Regions from separate parts of the Halalkalibacter sp. HAAS-P013 genome, predicted to be linked through region 2. Evidence: a T-box and tRNA genes for the amino acid it is inferred to sense, from the RefSeq annotation. Region 2 holds a T-box; the other holds one or more tRNA genes.
What was found. A T-box is a leader RNA that pairs with one kind of tRNA and senses whether it is charged. The one in region 2 lies ahead of alaS (alanine--tRNA ligase), so its partner is inferred to be a tRNA-Ala.
Positions count from the first base shown of each region.

Region 1: it has a tRNA-Ala gene. The T-box ahead of alaS (alanine--tRNA ligase) is inferred to sense a tRNA for this amino acid. The anticodon was not compared.

Region 1 covers NZ_JBWQTU010000014.1:118,025-126,528, forward strand. Annotated here, with positions in the region: gene AC1FXP_RS18490 (glucose-6-phosphate isomerase) at 1-336, shown strand, start outside; gene AC1FXP_RS18495 (CBO0543 family protein) at 504-1,082, opposite strand; gene AC1FXP_RS18500 (YugN-like family protein) at 1,258-1,680, shown strand; gene AC1FXP_RS18505 (potassium channel family protein) at 1,664-2,674, opposite strand; gene AC1FXP_RS18510 (hypothetical protein) at 2,785-2,940, shown strand; tRNA gene AC1FXP_RS18515 (tRNA-Ala) at 2,999-3,074, shown strand; gene chrA (chromate efflux transporter) at 3,350-4,477, opposite strand; gene AC1FXP_RS18525 (chromate resistance protein ChrB domain-containing protein) at 4,493-4,915, opposite strand; gene AC1FXP_RS18530 (Chromate resistance protein ChrB) at 4,912-5,343, opposite strand; gene AC1FXP_RS18535 (hypothetical protein) at 6,036-6,356, shown strand; gene fumC (class II fumarate hydratase) at 6,917-8,293, shown strand; gene ilvD (dihydroxy-acid dehydratase) at 8,352-8,504, opposite strand, start outside.
Region 2 covers NZ_JBWQTU010000009.1:65,622-74,125, reverse strand. Annotated here, with positions in the region: gene recD2 (SF1B family DNA helicase RecD2) at 1-1,620, shown strand, start outside; gene AC1FXP_RS13485 (PRC-barrel domain-containing protein) at 1,681-2,154, shown strand; gene AC1FXP_RS13480 (hypothetical protein) at 2,361-2,549, shown strand; gene AC1FXP_RS13475 (AI-2E family transporter) at 2,709-3,767, shown strand; T-box leader at 3,856-4,063, shown strand; gene alaS (alanine--tRNA ligase) at 4,122-6,761, shown strand; gene AC1FXP_RS13465 (IreB family regulatory phosphoprotein) at 6,855-7,127, shown strand; gene ruvX (Holliday junction resolvase RuvX) at 7,124-7,540, shown strand; gene AC1FXP_RS13455 (DUF1292 domain-containing protein) at 7,571-7,861, shown strand; gene mltG (endolytic transglycosylase MltG) at 7,970-8,504, shown strand, end outside.

The DNA of each region.
Region 1 (8,504 bases), on a different contig from region 2:
ACGATTGAGGAAGCAGCAAGTGATTTAGACGGCCTAAATTACCTAGCAGGCCAAACAATGGATTTCGTTAATAAAAAAGCGTTCCAAGGAACGATGCTTGCTCATACAGACGGAGGCGTACCTAATTTAATCGTCAACGTTCCTGAATTAAATGAGTACTACTTTGGCTATCTTGTATACTTCTTTGAAAAAGCAGTGGGCATCAGTGGATACTTACTTGGTGTAAATCCATTTGACCAAGAGGGTGTAGAAGCATACAAGAAGAATATGTTTGCTTTATTAGGAAAACCTGGTTTTGAAAAAGAAAAAGCTGAGCTTGAAGCTCGCTTAAAGTAAAGGGAAGAGGCTGGATCAAAAGCTGATAAAAAGACGGTACTGGCTCCGTTTGGCACTCGCTTCCCTGGAGAAGAAAACGAATCCCTTTCAAGGTTTAAAGTTGTAATGACTAGAGGTTGTACCAAAAGGCCAAAAACCTTTTGGTACAACCCCTTTTTTTATCAATTTTAAACTGATTGTCTATTTTTTTGCATTTTTAAGAAGATATTCGTAATGATTTTTGATAAGAGGAAGATAATGCAATAAAGCAAGAACAGGTGAAAAAAGTTTATGCCATTATGCAATTTAAATAAATGATGCAAAGTTAAAATGGGTTTAAAGATGAATGACAAGAAAAGCGATAATCCTATCGAATAGATATAAAAATTTTTCTTGTGGTTTAAGGTCCATTGATAAACAAACATAAATAGAACGGGGATAAGTACAGCATCTAACGATAAATTACCAGGAATAAAAGGGATTAGTTGATAAGGGTAGCCCCATAAACCTTGTCTAACCCCAACAATATCAGTATAACTAAACCATATATGGATATTGAAACCGTAAAAACCTAGAAGAAATATGTTTTTTCTATCAATGACAAAATACAAAACGACTAAAGGTGCAACACACATAACTAGAAAAATTAACCAGAATTGCCATGTTGCTAAATTAGAAAATTGATGCCAATACTCCGCTTGTAATTGTGATAATTGTTCCTGCATCGTCCTTATTTTTTCATATACTTCAATTTGATCTTTATCCATTCCTACACCCCGATGTTTTAGCTTTGCCTTTTAGTTTCCACAAAAATAAAATAGCTATGTAAAGTGATAAACAAATGTAAACTTTTGTCCTTTTTCTTCGTTTCTCATAAAAATGTCATCCTTGGTGACACTATCTATAGGTGAATTTTAGAACGTTTGTGAAAGGATGAGGGTAATGATTGCTCTTCAATCGACCGTTGAAGGTAAGGAAATGAAGCTTAAAGAATTAGAAGATAAATTAAAACCACTAGGATATGATATCGGTGGTGGTTGGGAATACGATCATGGATACTTTGATTATAAAATTGACGAAGAGGACGGCTATACGTTCTTACGTCTTCCCTTTAGAGCGTTAGATGGAGAATTGGACCAACGAGGAGTGACGGTTCAATTAGGAACGCCATTCTTACTTAACCATAAGTACCAAGATGGATTAGATGATAACCCAGATGTCTTTAATGGCCTGTTTCGAATGGCGTATAATAGTTCAATTAATCAATTTCAAGAGCCGGTCGATAAGGATTCAACTGTTGACCAAAAATATATGCCGACTGCAAAAAGTCTTGTGGAAGAATTGGAACTTACGTTGCTCTATTAGATTTAAGAACGATTAACTCATCATTTGGCTCGAGAAGCAAAGAGGAGTGCGGGTGAAATAATATTTGCCCGCTTCTTTTTATTCCAATGACGAGCAATCCTTTTTTATAAAAGATAGGCAGTGTATCAATAAAAGACTTTCCAACAAGCTTTTCTGTTACTAATCTGAATTCTAGTAAATTTTTCTCATTGTATTCAAGAAATTGATTTACAACATCGCTAGTTTGTTGATGCAGGAGGTTTGATGTAAGTACGGATCCAGTTAGTGTTGTTGACTCCACGCACTTATCAGCTCCAGCTCTCTTTGCATTTGCGAGTTGTTCCTTTGTCAGAATTTCAACGGTAGTATAAACATCAGGGTTTTGTCCCTTAACGGCAAGTGTAGTTAGAATGGATCTTGCATCAGCAGTAAATTCACTACCTTGGTGCTTTGCTGTAATAAGAACAGATCGGGCTAGAGAAATATTTGCTTGTTTTAAGATAGCGTCTTCACTACTGTTTCCTTTTACAAAATGGACATTTTTAAACTCTTTTGGGAGCTCATCTAAAGTTTCATCTATTAAAACAATTTTTATATGTGGTAGAGCTAGTTGGATGTTTTCAATTGATTGGCGGCTTCTCTCATTCCATCCAATGACAACAATGTGGTCTTCACCAATAAATGAGATGACCCCCTCTTTTGCTGATTGATTGATGGAGACAGCTGCACCAGCAAAAGAAGTAACAAGCAACGTCATAAACCCAACTCCGACAAAAATTAAAACAATAGCTACAACTCTAGTAATTGTCGATTCTGGTACAAAATCTCCGTATCCTACTGTTGAGACGGTTATAAACGCCCACCATATTCCCTCAAACCATGTAGAAAACCTCTCTGGTTCTAGCAAGTGAACAAGTGCACCTGCAAGAACGCCTGAGCCAATTACGGCGAAAAGAAGCTTTACGACAAGTGGAACGTGTCCAAGAAGTGCTCGAATGAATAACCATTGTTGCATAAAGTTTCTCTCCTATTTACAATTCATACTAACAGTATAGCCAAAGGCTTGCCGTAGCAACCGCGACTCTGCTATGATTATTTTAGATTTTATTTGTAGGAGAGGCTGTTATGTCTACGATCGTATTTGTATTTTCAATTTTTTGTGGCTGGCTCATTTTTGATGTGGTCAAGCATAAAAAAATAACATTAGAAAGTCTACTAAGCTCTTTGGTCATTGCTGTGGTAGCTGGTGTGTTCTGGTGGATTTTAGATTTGATTTTTTAACAAAATATGAGCTTGTCATTCCGTATAGAAAATCTTATAATAGAGGAGTATTCTATATGGGGCATTAGCTCAGCTGGGAGAGCGCTTCGCTGGCAGCGAAGAGGTCATCGGTTCGATCCCGTTATGCTCCACCATACATAAACGTTGATACAACAGGATTTCTTCACTTCGAAGGGATTCTGTTTTTCTGTTGTTTGTATGGTCACGGAGGGGTTATTGTAAGGAAATTTAATCAACCCACGAAGCATAATTTGGTATAAACATCATCACTCTTTAATGCGTAGTAGACACATACTATGCAACAACTATCCTCATTTTTAGGTCAATTTGTGTAAGAATGTACTTAAACGGAGTTTAGTTGAAGAACTAATAAAAAAATCTGCTCCCTAAGGAACAGATTTTTTAGTAGTTATAAGAAGATAATTAAAGTCCCAAAAGCTAATGCTAAAAGGAATACTTGCCAGATTTGCCATTTGAATTTGAACAATAGACCAAGCATTACAATAGCAATAACAACACTTCCCCAATCAATAAAGACTTCTAAAGATAGACGTATTAGGAAACTAGCAATAAGACCAACAACTGCTGCACTAACACCTGCTAAGTATAATTTTAGCTTCGCATTTCCTCTAATTTTATCGAAGTAAGGAGCACCTAACAACACCACTAAAAAGGCAGGTAAAAAGATAAAAAAGGTTGCCAGTGTAGCTCCCCAAAAACCATATGCTGCAAAACCAACAAATGCTGCAACCATAATTAACGGACCTGGTGTTAATTCATTAATAGCTAAACCATCAATATATTGTTCAGTTGTTAGCCAGCCATAATTATCAACAGCTTCAAATTGTAACAATGCTAAAACCGTATATGCTCCGCCAAAGCTAAGTGCACCAATTTTTAAAAATAATAGGGAAAGGCTAGTTGGTATCGAAGCGGTCCCTACTGAGGCGATTGCTAAAAATGGAAGACTGTTAACGCTGAATGCTTTATTGTTAAAGGAGCGAACTAGTATCATATATACTACTCCCATTGCCAATAGTAAAAGGATTAAGTCAATCTGAGTAATAAACGTTAAAGTTAACATGAAAAGAGTGATAAAGATTTTCTTTCCGTCTTGTAATACGCCAAATTTGTTTGCTATTCGATAAAGACTAAATAAAACAATTGCTACCATCGCCGGCTTAACACCATATAATAAACCTTGAGCAACATCCGAAGTAGCTGCATATTGAAAGTAAGCCCAAGCCAAAATGGTGATTAAGAAGAAGTTAGGTAACATAAATCCTAATCCTGCTAAAAGACCACCTAAATAACCGCGTTGTCTATATCCAACATACATACAAAGTTCAGCTGCCTCTGGTCCTGGTAACATCCCACATACAGCAAAGGCATCTCGAAATCGCTCATTATCGATCCATTTTTTCTTTTCTACCGCGTGCTCATGTATGACTTGTATTTGTGCAGCAGGACCACCCCATCCCTGTAATCCAATAAGGATGTAGGTCCAAAAAATGTTCCATAAACTAGGTTTCTCCACTTTTTTTCTCTCCCATTATAAATAATTATTTCTTTTTATCATTGCGTATAAAGCGTCATAAATAATAAATCCTTTTTCTAAAGCCTCATAATCATCCTTACTATTTAGGCTAATTCCATCACAAATAAAATCAAGACCGGGTGCAACAGGCTCTAAAAAAACTTCTTGTACCGTATCTGCTTCATCTACAATTAGAGCAATTTTTTTTAGGACGGGATCTTCTAAGTTGTAATCTTCTATGAAAGAATAAAATGAACATCGTCCATTTCTGTGAGAAAACTCTGCCCCTGGAATATCAAATCCCCTTGTATTATCAGGAATTTCTTGTTCGCCTTCAGGGATAAAAATAAATTCAGCTTCTTGATCAATATACTTTTTAATTAACCAACAACAAGCCATACGGTCTACTCCGATGTTTTCCCATGTAACCCACTTCATTTTAATTCACTCCTTCGTTGTATTATTTTTTCACGTACTTTTAATTCCAACGGGGAATTGAAATAATCAATTCTTTTTATCCGTTGGTATTTCTTTGCCAAAGAAACCAAATCAATGTTTTCTTCATCCAGTTGTTTTAGAAGTTCAATATAACCTTCATTGATTTGTTCAATGAACATCTGACTTATTTCCTTATCAGATAATCCAAAGTGAAGTTGTGATTCCCACATAGTGGCTTCTCCGCCTAAATCCTTAATCTCAACAGTTAACCATTGAAATTGTTCATATGTATAAGCATTTTTAGGTAAAAGCCATATAGCATCATGTAAATGAAAAGCCCCTAAACTTTTTAGCTTCCTCCAGACTTTTACTCTTGGAGAACTAGGCTTTCTAGGAATTTTATAAGTGAGGTGTAGCCAACTAATCAATATTTCACCTCCTATTGATGTAACCGTGGTTACATTATACTTTAATTTTAATAACATTTATAGAGGGGATTAAAATTTGAGCTTTAAGTAAAGGTAGCTTATATTAAAGAAGAACAACCACTAAAAGTAAGGCATTAGCTGCGCAGTACAACCAAACTGTGTACGGAAACAAAGCTGCAAATATTGATTTAAGAATATTACATACCTCACAAAACTTTATGCTACTTAAATTTCTTGGTCACTCCCGTGGTCACGAACTGAACATTAAGCAAAAGTACTGGAGGATAAAACGGTAATCTGAAATCAGTATAAAGCCTTACTGTAGAAGGGTTTCAAGACTAATAAGGAATTAAAGGGAAATGCTCTCACTTCGCTGGCAGCGAAGAGGTCATCGGTTCGATCCCGTTATGCTCCATCTAAAAAATCCATTTCTGGTCTAACCAGAGATGGATTTTTTTATGGTTGATTTTTTGGTTTGACTAGGTTGTGGAACCGGACGAATTAGTAAACCGAAAAAGGTGGTAACAACCGTTAGATCAACTTTTCTAAGTCGATGACTTGTGTGTTGTTGTTTTATTTTAGCCTGTAATACTTTAAGACATAAGAAAGTACTATTTTCCTGCAATGTCCATAGAGGAAGAAGTAAGGTGATTGTCGAATTATATATGTAACAATCTTAGGAGGTGTCTACCATGTTTCAAGTATCAGAACGCCAATTGTATGCGTACCAACTATGCTATGGAATTGAACAACATCTTCGCGAAATAATCACTATATTCGACATTAGCGCCCTTAAATTGAAGTATAAAGCTTACAAAGATCTAGTCTATATTGCGACAAAGGTGACGTCTGTTATAAACGGGGAGAATGTCGAGAAACTTATACGGGCTAATACTGTAAGACAGAAGGTTTGCCGGATGCGTAACGTCACTGAAGAGGATATCGCAATTTTAGAGGATTGCTTTAATAGTTTGCCAAGCCTGTCTAAAGAGAAGCGGATTAACGTTAGTTAAGCTTATTATAATTTCGGGTTTCTACTAGTTTACTGTACTTTACGATTTCTAGATTCGTAATCATCAAGTTCAATATCGTTTATCAGTCAGTAAAGGACTAAGTAAAGTTTTTATTAGAAATGAAGAACGATAAAAGATTTAATAATACGTACCACTTCGTTTGGATAACCTTCGAAGTAGTACGTTTTTTATTTTTTATAAAAACCTCTCAAACTCACAAGTTACCAAGTATATCAAATCAAGTTGCTGGTCATAATGTTTGTACAAGCGATAAACATGATTTGGAGGGAGAACAATGAGTGACGGGGGAAAAGCAATCGTCAGTGCAGCATTGTGTATATGTTTTTTAATAGGTGTGCTAGTTTTTAATGTCGTTTCTTTCTAATAAACTAGTAAATAGCATGATCCCTAGAAGAGGGGGTTTGGTTTTAGACTATTAGTAAAAATTTAAACAAACGTTTATTCAACTTTTGGGACATTATAAATCGACAACATAGCCGGGTCATAAAATGAATATTAATAATGATAGAAAACTTGAAGAAAGCGAGGAGGAAAACCAAATGGTCTATCGAACAGAGAAGGATACAATTGGTGAAATTCAAGTGTTGGCTAGTAAAAGGTGGGGGGCACAAACACAGAGAAGTTGTGAAAACTTTGCCATTGGTATTGAACAGATGCCTAGGGAAGTCATTCAAGCTTTTGCTATTTTAAAAAGAAGTGCTGCGTTGGTGAACCATAAGTTGAACACATTGGACGAAAGAAAAGCGGAAGCAATTGTTCAGGCTGCAGATGAAATAATAGCAGGGGACCTTGACGAACATTTTCCGCTTAAAGTATGGCAGACGGGAAGCGGCACGCAATCAAATATGAATGTGAATGAAGTAATTGCCAATCGTGCGAACGAACTGTTAGAAGAACAGAGGAGAGAGGAACGAGTTCACCCGAATGATGATGTTAACATGTCACAAAGTTCAAATGATACGTTTCCAACTGCGATGCATATTGCTAGTTTTATTAAGCTTGAAGACGAGTTGCTACCGGCCATTTTAAAGTTGAAGAACACCCTTTGGAAAAAATCAGTTCAATTTAAAGATCTTGTGAAGATAGGAAGAACTCACCTTCAGGATGCAACCCCATTAACGTTAGGGCAAGAAATTAGTGGTTGGCATCGAATGTTAGAAAAAGACGAAAAGATGGTTAAAGAAAGCATGGAGACGCTTAGAGAGTTAGCGATAGGCGGAACTGCTGTCGGGACTGGCATAAATGCGCATCCACAATTTGGGGAGTCAGTTGCTGCGGAAATAAGCAAGATAACAGACAGGAATTTTATAACTGCTAAAAACAAATTTCATGCTCTTACAAGTCATGATGAACTTGTGTACATACATGGTGCTTTAAAGGCTTTAGCAGCAGACCTTATGAAAATCGCTAATGATGTTAGATGGCTGGCGAGTGGACCACGATCGGGTATTGGAGAGATCACAATTCCTGCTAATGAACCAGGGAGTTCAATTATGCCAGGGAAAGTAAACCCGACCCAAAGTGAAGCACTAACGATGGTCGTTTGTCAGGTAATGGGGAACGATGCTTCCATAGGATTTGCCGCAAGTCAGGGGAATTTCGAGCTTAATGTATTTAAACCGATCATTATATATAACTTTCTCCAATCCGTTCAATTACTAACTGATGCAATGAATTCATTTCATGATAAATGTGCTGTTGGGATTGAAGCAAATGTGAATGTGATCAAGCAAAAAGTAGAACAATCACTTATGTTAGTAACTGCACTAAATCCACATATTGGTTATGAAAAAGCCGCTTCGATTGCAAAGTTGGCTCATCAAGAAAGTCTGACACTAAGAGAGGCTTCATTAAAGTCGGGATGGCTGATAGAAGAGCAATTTGATCAGATCGTTCGACCGGAAAAAATGGTCTAAAAATAGGAGGGGTTGACTATACCCGGTAAGGGTAAGGGTCAGACCCCTCTTTATTGCTTTAATCAGTGACAGCGCCTTTGGATGCTGATGATACAAGTCTAGCGTATTTATTGAGAATCCCTCTTGAGTACCTGAGAGGTGGTTCCGTCCACTCAGCTGCTCTCTTCTGCATTTCTTCTTCAGATACATCAACGGAGAGCTCTTGAGTTTC
Region 2 (8,504 bases):
AAACATCCAGACCGTATTCGTGCTGGTTGCTTGCATTTGCTTCAGGAACTCTGTCTTCAAGAAGGACATGTCTTTCTTTCCAAAGATGTACTCGTTCCTCATGTCATATCATTATTATCCTCACATGATTGTAAGCTTGAAGTTACAGAAGTTGAAGAGCAGCTTCTCCTTATGCAAGAAGAGGATGAGATTTGTTCAGAAGACAATCGAGTTTATGTGAAGTCGCTCTTTTTTGCCGAAAAAGGAATTGTGACAAGTGTTCAGCGCTTATTAAGCCAAGAAGTTGAGGAGGAATTTCCTGAAGCTGAATTTTTAAAAGCGTTGGGACAGTTAGAAGAAGAACAAAAATTAGAATATGCTCCGTCACAAAAAGAAGCAATCCAAACGGCATTATCGTCCCCTTTAATGATACTAACTGGGGGACCAGGAACAGGGAAAACAACCGTTATTAAAGGAATTGTTGAACTTTATGCGCGTTTGCACGGTCTCTCTTTAGATGAAAAAGCATACACGAAGAGCAATCCCTTCCCAATTTTACTTGTTGCTCCAACTGGAAGAGCCGCTAAAAGAATGAGTGAAGCGACAGAACTTCCTGCGACAACTATCCATCGGTTACTCGGTTGGAAAGGGGGAAGTGGTGGATTTGAAAAAGGCGACCATGAACAACTTGAAGGGGAACTGCTCATTGTAGATGAGAGCTCAATGGTTGATATTTGGCTAATGAACCAGTTGTTAAAGGCAGTACCAAAAGGTATGCAGGTTGTATTAGTAGGTGATCAAGATCAATTGCCATCTGTCGGACCAGGACAAGTGTTACGTGACTTCCTTGAATCAACGATCATTCCGACCGTTCCTTTAGTGGACATTTACCGTCAAGCTGAAGGATCGTCCATTATCGAGCTTGCTCATTCGATGAAACAAGGGACAATGCCTGCCAATTTACCTGAGCCTCAATCCGATCGTCGTTTTTTTCCTTGCCAAGTTGATCATGTCCAGCAAGTTGTTTCGCAAATTTGTGAAAATGCAATGAAAAAAGGGTATACAGCGAAAGAGATTCAGGTACTAGCACCTATGTATAAAGGAAGTGCAGGTATTACAGAATTAAATGTCATGCTGCAAAACTTATTCAATCCAAAAACAGACCAAAGACGAGAAATCGCTTTTGGTGATGTTGTTTATCGAACAGGTGATATCGTATTACAACTAGTGAACAACCCTGATGAAAACGTCTATAACGGTGACCGCGGTGAAATTGTAGGTATTTTTTATGCAAAGGAGAATCAAGAGCGGCAGGATCAATTAGTGATTTCTTACGATGGAACTGAAGTTGTTTATCTAAAAAAGGATTTAAATCAAATCACTCATGCGTACTGTTGTTCAATCCATAAGGCTCAAGGAAGTGAGTTTCCGATCGTTGTGATGCCTGTTGTTAGAAATTATGCAAGAATGTTAAGACGGAATTTGCTCTATACGGGCATTACAAGAGCTAAACAATTTCTTCTCTTATGTGGAGACTTAAAAGCCATACACACGGCCGTTACGCAAAAAGATGAAATGAATCGAAACTCAATGCTGCAAGAAAAGTTACAACAACTGCCCGAGACAAGTGGAAGAAGATAACCAACATAATGAAGAAAAAATCGCCACACACTAAGATTGTTCGGAAAGGTGGCGATTTTTTTGCGTACTTTTTCAACAGTTGAAGGATTACCAGTCCTTTCGCTTTCAACGGGAAAAGAATGTGGACATGTATTGGATTTGTTTTATGAAAATGGAGCAGTAACAGGATTTCTTGTCGATCCAAAAGGATGGTTTACAAAACACTTATTCTTACCAGTAGAGAACATAACTAATATTGGAACGGATGGTGTAATGGTAAAAGACTACCATGCCTTGCAACCTCTGTCTAAAAAGGAAAAACAAGCTTTTCATTTAAAACACGGAAAGCACCGTCTTCATGGTACAGCGTTATTAACAGCAGAAGGAGAAAAGTTAGGACTGCTTGAGGACGTATATTTCTTGGAAGAAGTGGGCACGATTGTAGGGTATGAAGTAACGGAAGGATTGGTAGCCGATCTAGTAGAAGGGCGAAGAGTTGTGAAAAGTGATTCTAAGCTAACCATTGCTGGAGGGCGAGCCATTCTAAACGAATAGAAACGACTGTAAAAGGCAAACAAATCTTTTTTCAGTACCTGTTAAAAACTTGCATTGGCTTTGCGTGATGTGGGGGGCCTGCTATGATAACCATTTATAGCAGGTTTAACCTATAACGTCAGGATCGCTTATAGTAAGGGGCTACTGAAAAAAAGAAAAAATGACCTCTTTCAGTAGTCTCTAGAATAGAAGGGAGTCTTTTTACCATGCATTGTCCAAATTGTAAGAGCAAAGATATCGGAAAGATCGGTACGAACCAATATTATTGCTGGAACTGTTTTGTAGAGATGAGTTTATTAAAAGGAAGATTGTCGATGCACCAAGTGGAAGAAGATGGTTCATTAAGCTCGTTGGATGATTTGTTTGAAGACGAAGACCTTCAAATTGGTATGTAGTCAAACAAATAATACAAAAGCGAGCATGTCGAAAATAGAAGTAAAGGAGGGTTGTACGAACCTAATCAACTTTAGGTGATGTTCGCTCTCTTTTTTTATGCGTGCAAGTTGTATGGATATAAAATGCTTGCACAAAATATAAGTTGGGGGGTGTATATAATGGAAAACGAGAAGAAGTGGATGTATCGACTTATTTTCACGTTACTTACACTACTGATCATCTATATGTTCGTTCAGCTTGCGCCATTGTTATCTCCTATTGGAGCGATGTTTAGAGCACTTGCGCTACCTGTTGGGATTGCTGCGCTTCTTACTTATTTACTTCACCCTTTAGTAGAACGGCTGCATGATTCTGGATTATCACGACCATTTGCTGTACTAATTATTTTCTTTTTAATTGTTTTTATATTAGGATTCTTTTTAACGATAGGACTTCCGTCATTTATCAAACAGATTCATCATGCATTTGAAACAATACCAGCACAAATTCGTGAGATAGAAAGAGAAACAGAGAGACTCCAAAGATACATTAATACTCTTCCTGCACCGTTACAAGCTCAAACACAGGAGTGGAGAGTACAGCTTGTTCAAATGGGAGAAAGTGCGTTTGATCAGATTGAGAACGCAGCACTTTTTCTTATTAAATCAATGTTTTCTTTTATCGTTATCCCTTTTCTTGTTTTCTTTTTCCTAAAGGATCACGACTTAATTCGAAGGATATCTTGGTATATAACACCTAGAAAATGGCGAGATGCACTAAAGAAATATATTAAAGACGTTGACCACACGTTTGGAAGTTACATCCGTGGACAGTTGTTAGTGTCATTATCTGTATTTATTATTTCTACAATTGGTTTATGGTTGCTCGGGGTTCCTTATCCAATTTTACTAGGTTTGTTCATGGGAGCGATGGATTTAATTCCTTACTTTGGACCTTTTATTGGGGCGGTCCCAGCTGTTATTATTGCATTTTTGCAATCTTGGCAATTGGGGGTTGCGACCATAATCTTAATCTTTGTCATTCAGCAAATTGAAGGAAATATCCTTTCTCCAGTCATTGTTGGGAAGACACTTCATCTTCATCCTGCTTTAATCATCCTTGCTCTCTTAGTTGGGGTCGAAGTAGGTGGCTTTCTCGGGATGTTAGTAGCCGTACCTATTTTAGCGATTGGAAAAGTTACAATGCTGCATATTCGTTTTCATTTTATGAAAGATTGACATTTGAATGTTGGATTTCTATAATAGAAGGGCATCATAAAGTGCTTATAATGACGATGGCAACATTCTAATGTTATAGCCATACAGCAATAAAACGTTGAAGGAACGAGTATGAAGCAGACCACTCTAAAGAGAGGTGTACCTTGGCTGAAAGTACACTGTGTGAAGGGTTTCAGAAGGCTACTCCTGAGTGCAGATAATCTCTGACGTTAAGCCGCGTTAAGGTGTTTAAGTGATAGACAATGATAAATGTCTATAATTAGGGTGGTACCGCGTGATAAACTCTCGTCCCTTTTTGGGATTGGGGTTTTTTTATTTGTTTTAAAACCATTTACATAATAAGGAGAGACCAAAATGAAAAAACTAACATCTGCTCAAGTTAGACAAATGTATTTAGACTTTTTCAAAGAAAAAGGGCATGACATTGAACCTAGTGCATCTTTAGTACCGCATGAAGATCCTTCCTTGCTTTGGATTAATAGTGGTGTAGCAACATTAAAGAAATATTTTGATGGACGAGTCATTCCTGAAAATCCACGAATTACGAATGCGCAAAAATCAATCCGTACAAATGACATTGAAAATGTGGGGAAGACAGCGCGTCATCACACATTTTTTGAAATGCTTGGTAACTTTTCGATTGGTGATTATTTTAAGGAAGAAGCAATTGAGTGGGCGTGGGAGTTTTTAACGAGTGAAAAATGGGTTGGCTTCGATCCAGAGAAATTATCTGTAACGGTTCATCCTGAAGATAATGAAGCTTATGATTATTGGAAAGAAAAAATTGGTATTCCAGAAGAACGTATCATTCGACTAGAGGGAAACTTCTGGGATATTGGCGAAGGACCAAGTGGCCCGAATACGGAAATATTCTACGATCGTGGACCAAGTTATGGAAATGATGATACAGATCCTGAACTTTACCCTGGAGGAGAAAATGAACGTTATTTAGAAGTATGGAACCTTGTTTTCTCTCAATTTAACCACAATCCAGATGGAAGCTATACACCACTTCCAAAGAAAAATATTGATACTGGTATGGGTCTTGAGCGAATGGTTTCTGTTATTCAAGATACACCTACAAACTTTGAGACAGATTTATTTCTCCCGATTATTCAAGCGACAGAAGAAATTTCTGGGCTGAAATACGGGAAAGATAAAGAAACGGATGTCGCATTTAAAGTGATAGCTGATCATGTACGTACGGTAACATTTGCTGTGACGGATGGGGCACTCCCTTCAAATGAAGGTCGTGGCTATGTTCTTAGAAGGTTATTACGCCGTGCGGTTCGTTATGCAAAGCTAATTTCGATCCACAGACCATTTATGTATGAACTTGTACCGGTTGTTGGTGAAATTATGGTAGATTTCTACCCAGAAGTAAAAGAGAAAACAGAGTTTGTTCAAAAAGTAATTAAAAATGAAGAGGAACGTTTTCATGAAACGTTAAATGAAGGGTTGTCAATCCTTGAAAAGGTTCTTAATGATGCTGCTCAGTCAGGGAAGAAAGTCATTGATGGGGCAGATGTGTTCCGTTTATATGATACATACGGTTTCCCGGTTGATTTAACAGAAGAATACGTTCAAGAAAAAGGATTAGAAATTGATCGTGAAGGTTTTGAACGTGAAATGGAAGGTCAACGTGAGCGTGCTCGTTCAGCACGTCAAGAATCTGGTTCTATGCAAGTTCAAGATGAAGTGCTTGGACAAATTACGACCGAAAGCACATTTGTTGGATACGATCAGTTGAAATCTGAGTCGAAAGTGGAAGTGATTGTTTTTGAAAAAGAACTAACGGACAATGTCTCAGCAGGTAATACAGCACAAGTCATTTTAAATAAAACCCCATTTTATGCAGAAAGTGGAGGACAAGTAGCAGATACAGGAACAATCTGTGGTGAAAACCTTCTTGCAGAGGTCACGGCTGTAACAAAAGCACCAAATGGCCAACACCTTCATACGGTTCAAGTAAAGGAGGGGGTGCTTGAAAAAGGAACAAATGTTACTTGTATTGTTGAAGAAACAGAGAGAATTTCCATTGTGAAAAACCATACGGCTACTCACTTATTACACCAAGCTTTAAAAGATGTTCTTGGTGCACATGTCAATCAGGCTGGATCGTTAGTTTCTGAAGACCGCTTGCGCTTTGATTTCTCTCACTTTGGTCAAGTAACACCTGAAGAAATGACAAAAGTAGAGGAAATCGTAAATGAGCAAATATGGAATGCGCTCTCTGTGGACATTTCTCTAAAGAAATTAGATGAAGCCAAAGAAATGGGAGCCATGGCTTTATTCGGTGAAAAATACGGAGAAACGGTCCGTGTTGTAAAAGTAGGAGATTATAGCTTAGAGCTTTGTGGTGGTTGTCATGTTCGCAACACAGCTGAAATTGGGTTGTTTAAGTTAGTTTCAGAATCAGGGATTGGTGCAGGGGTACGCCGTATTGAGGCAGTTACCGGCAAGGGTGCCTATGAGCATATGAATGGACAGATTCAGTTGTTGAAGGATGTTGCAGCGAACTTGAAAGTGAAACGAGTTCAAGATGTACCTGCTAGGGTAGAAGCAACACAGCAACAAATTCGTGATTTACAACGAGAAAATGAATCATTAACAGCAAAATTGGGTAATATGGAAGCTGGGAATCTCGTTAATGAAGCGGTTGAAATTAACGGAGTTACAGTTTTAACAAAGAAAGTCGATGCAGCAGATATGGATGGGTTACGTGGGATTGTTGATACGTTAAAACAAGATTTGTCTTCTGGTATCATTGTCTTAGGTGCAGTATCTGGCGAAAAAGTTAACATTGTAGCTGGCGTAACGAAGGATCTGCTAGATAAAGGATTCCACGCTGGGAAATTAGTAAAAGAAGTGGCGACCCGCTGCGGCGGCGGCGGCGGCGGTCGTCCTGATATGGCGCAAGCAGGTGGGAAAAACCCGGCACAGCTAGAGGCGGCTTTAGCATTTGTAGAAGAATATGTAAATACAATTTCCTAATTGTACTTTAATGGTGTACAATGGAAAAAGACAAGCTACCTTAAAAATCTACGAAGATTTTTGAGGTAGCAATGAATGAAAGAGGTGTTTGTGATGAGCTCTATGGACAAAACGATGCAATTTAATTTTCATGATGACACGGTTGATGTTGATGTCCAAGAGGTGCTCCTTTCTGTATATGAGTCACTAGAGGAGAAAGGCTATAACCCCATTAACCAAATTGTTGGCTATTTACTTTCAGGAGATCCTGCGTATATTCCGCGTCACAAGGATGCGCGGACACTCATTCGTAAGCTAGAACGTGATGAACTAATTGAAGAGTTAGTGAAATCCTATCTATCACAGCACCGTAAGGAGAATGGATGAGAGCACTCGGATTAGATGTTGGAACTAAAACAATAGGAGTCGCTTTAAGTGATGAACTTGGGTGGACTGCACAAGGGTTAACGACTCTTAGACGTGAAGAGAATGAAGAAGACAAGGATTTTCAAGCCATTGCCAACCTTGTTAAAGAACATGGCGTCGACACGATAGTAATAGGATTGCCCAAAAATATGAACGGGTCGATTGGCCCTAGTGGTGAACGAAGTCAATTGTTTGCTGATACATTAAGTAATCATGTTTCGTGCACGATAAAGATGTGGGATGAGCGTTTAACGACTGTTGCTGCAGAAAAAATGCTCATCTCTGCAGATGTGAGTCGTAAAAAAAGAAAGCAAGTTATTGATAAAATGGCTGCAGTCATGATCTTACAAGGGTATCTAGACCATAAAGGTTAGAGCTAACTAATTACAAGAGGTGCAAACAAAATGACAGAACAAGAAAAAGAACGAATTGTAATCCCTGATGAGAATGGGGACGAGCATCTTTTTGATGAGTTATTCAGATTTCATGTTGATGCAACGGAGAAGTCATACATTTTAGTGACGCCTGTTGGAGCGGATGAAGACGATGAAGAAGAAGTGGAAGTTTTTGCTTTCCGCTATGAAGATCGTGAAGGTGAAGAAGATGACATTGCCTTATTCCCTGTAGAAACAGATGAAGAGTGGGAAATGGTTGAAGAGATGTTAAATACATTCCAGCCAGAAGATGAGGAATAAAACTCGATATTTTTTCGAGAAAAAGCAGTACCCAAAACCAGGGTACTGCTTTTTCTCTTTAACTTTCGTCGAAATGTAGTATAATATAACGGTGGAAGGAGGAGAATGATGTCTGATTCACACGAAAAACCACGAAATGAATTGTATGAAGAGCGAGTTTCTCAGGCACGAGTTGTGAGGAAAATCGTCTTTTTTAGTTTAATTGGTTTATTTTTGATAGGTATCATTACATTAATTATTGCTTATTTCTTTGTAACAAATATGCTAGGGCCTGTTGATTCAGATAACCCAGAGGAAATTCAAGTGACTATTCCAATTGGATCAACTGCTAATCAGATTGGTACCATATTAGAGGAAGAGGGACTTGTTAGAAACGGAACAATGTTTCGCTATTATGTTCGGTATAAAAATGAATCAGGGTTCCAAGCTGGAGACTATGCCCTTTCAACTTCAATGACAATGGATGATATTATTGCGGAATTGAAGGAAGGAAGAGTACTACAAGAACCTGAGTTGGTTTTCACAGTACCTGAAGGGAGATGGCTTGAAGATGTAGCTGAGGTCATCGCCCGTGAAACGGATCATAACGAAGAAGAAGTTATGGAAGTTTTAACCGATCAAGAGTATATAGAAGCGCTAATTG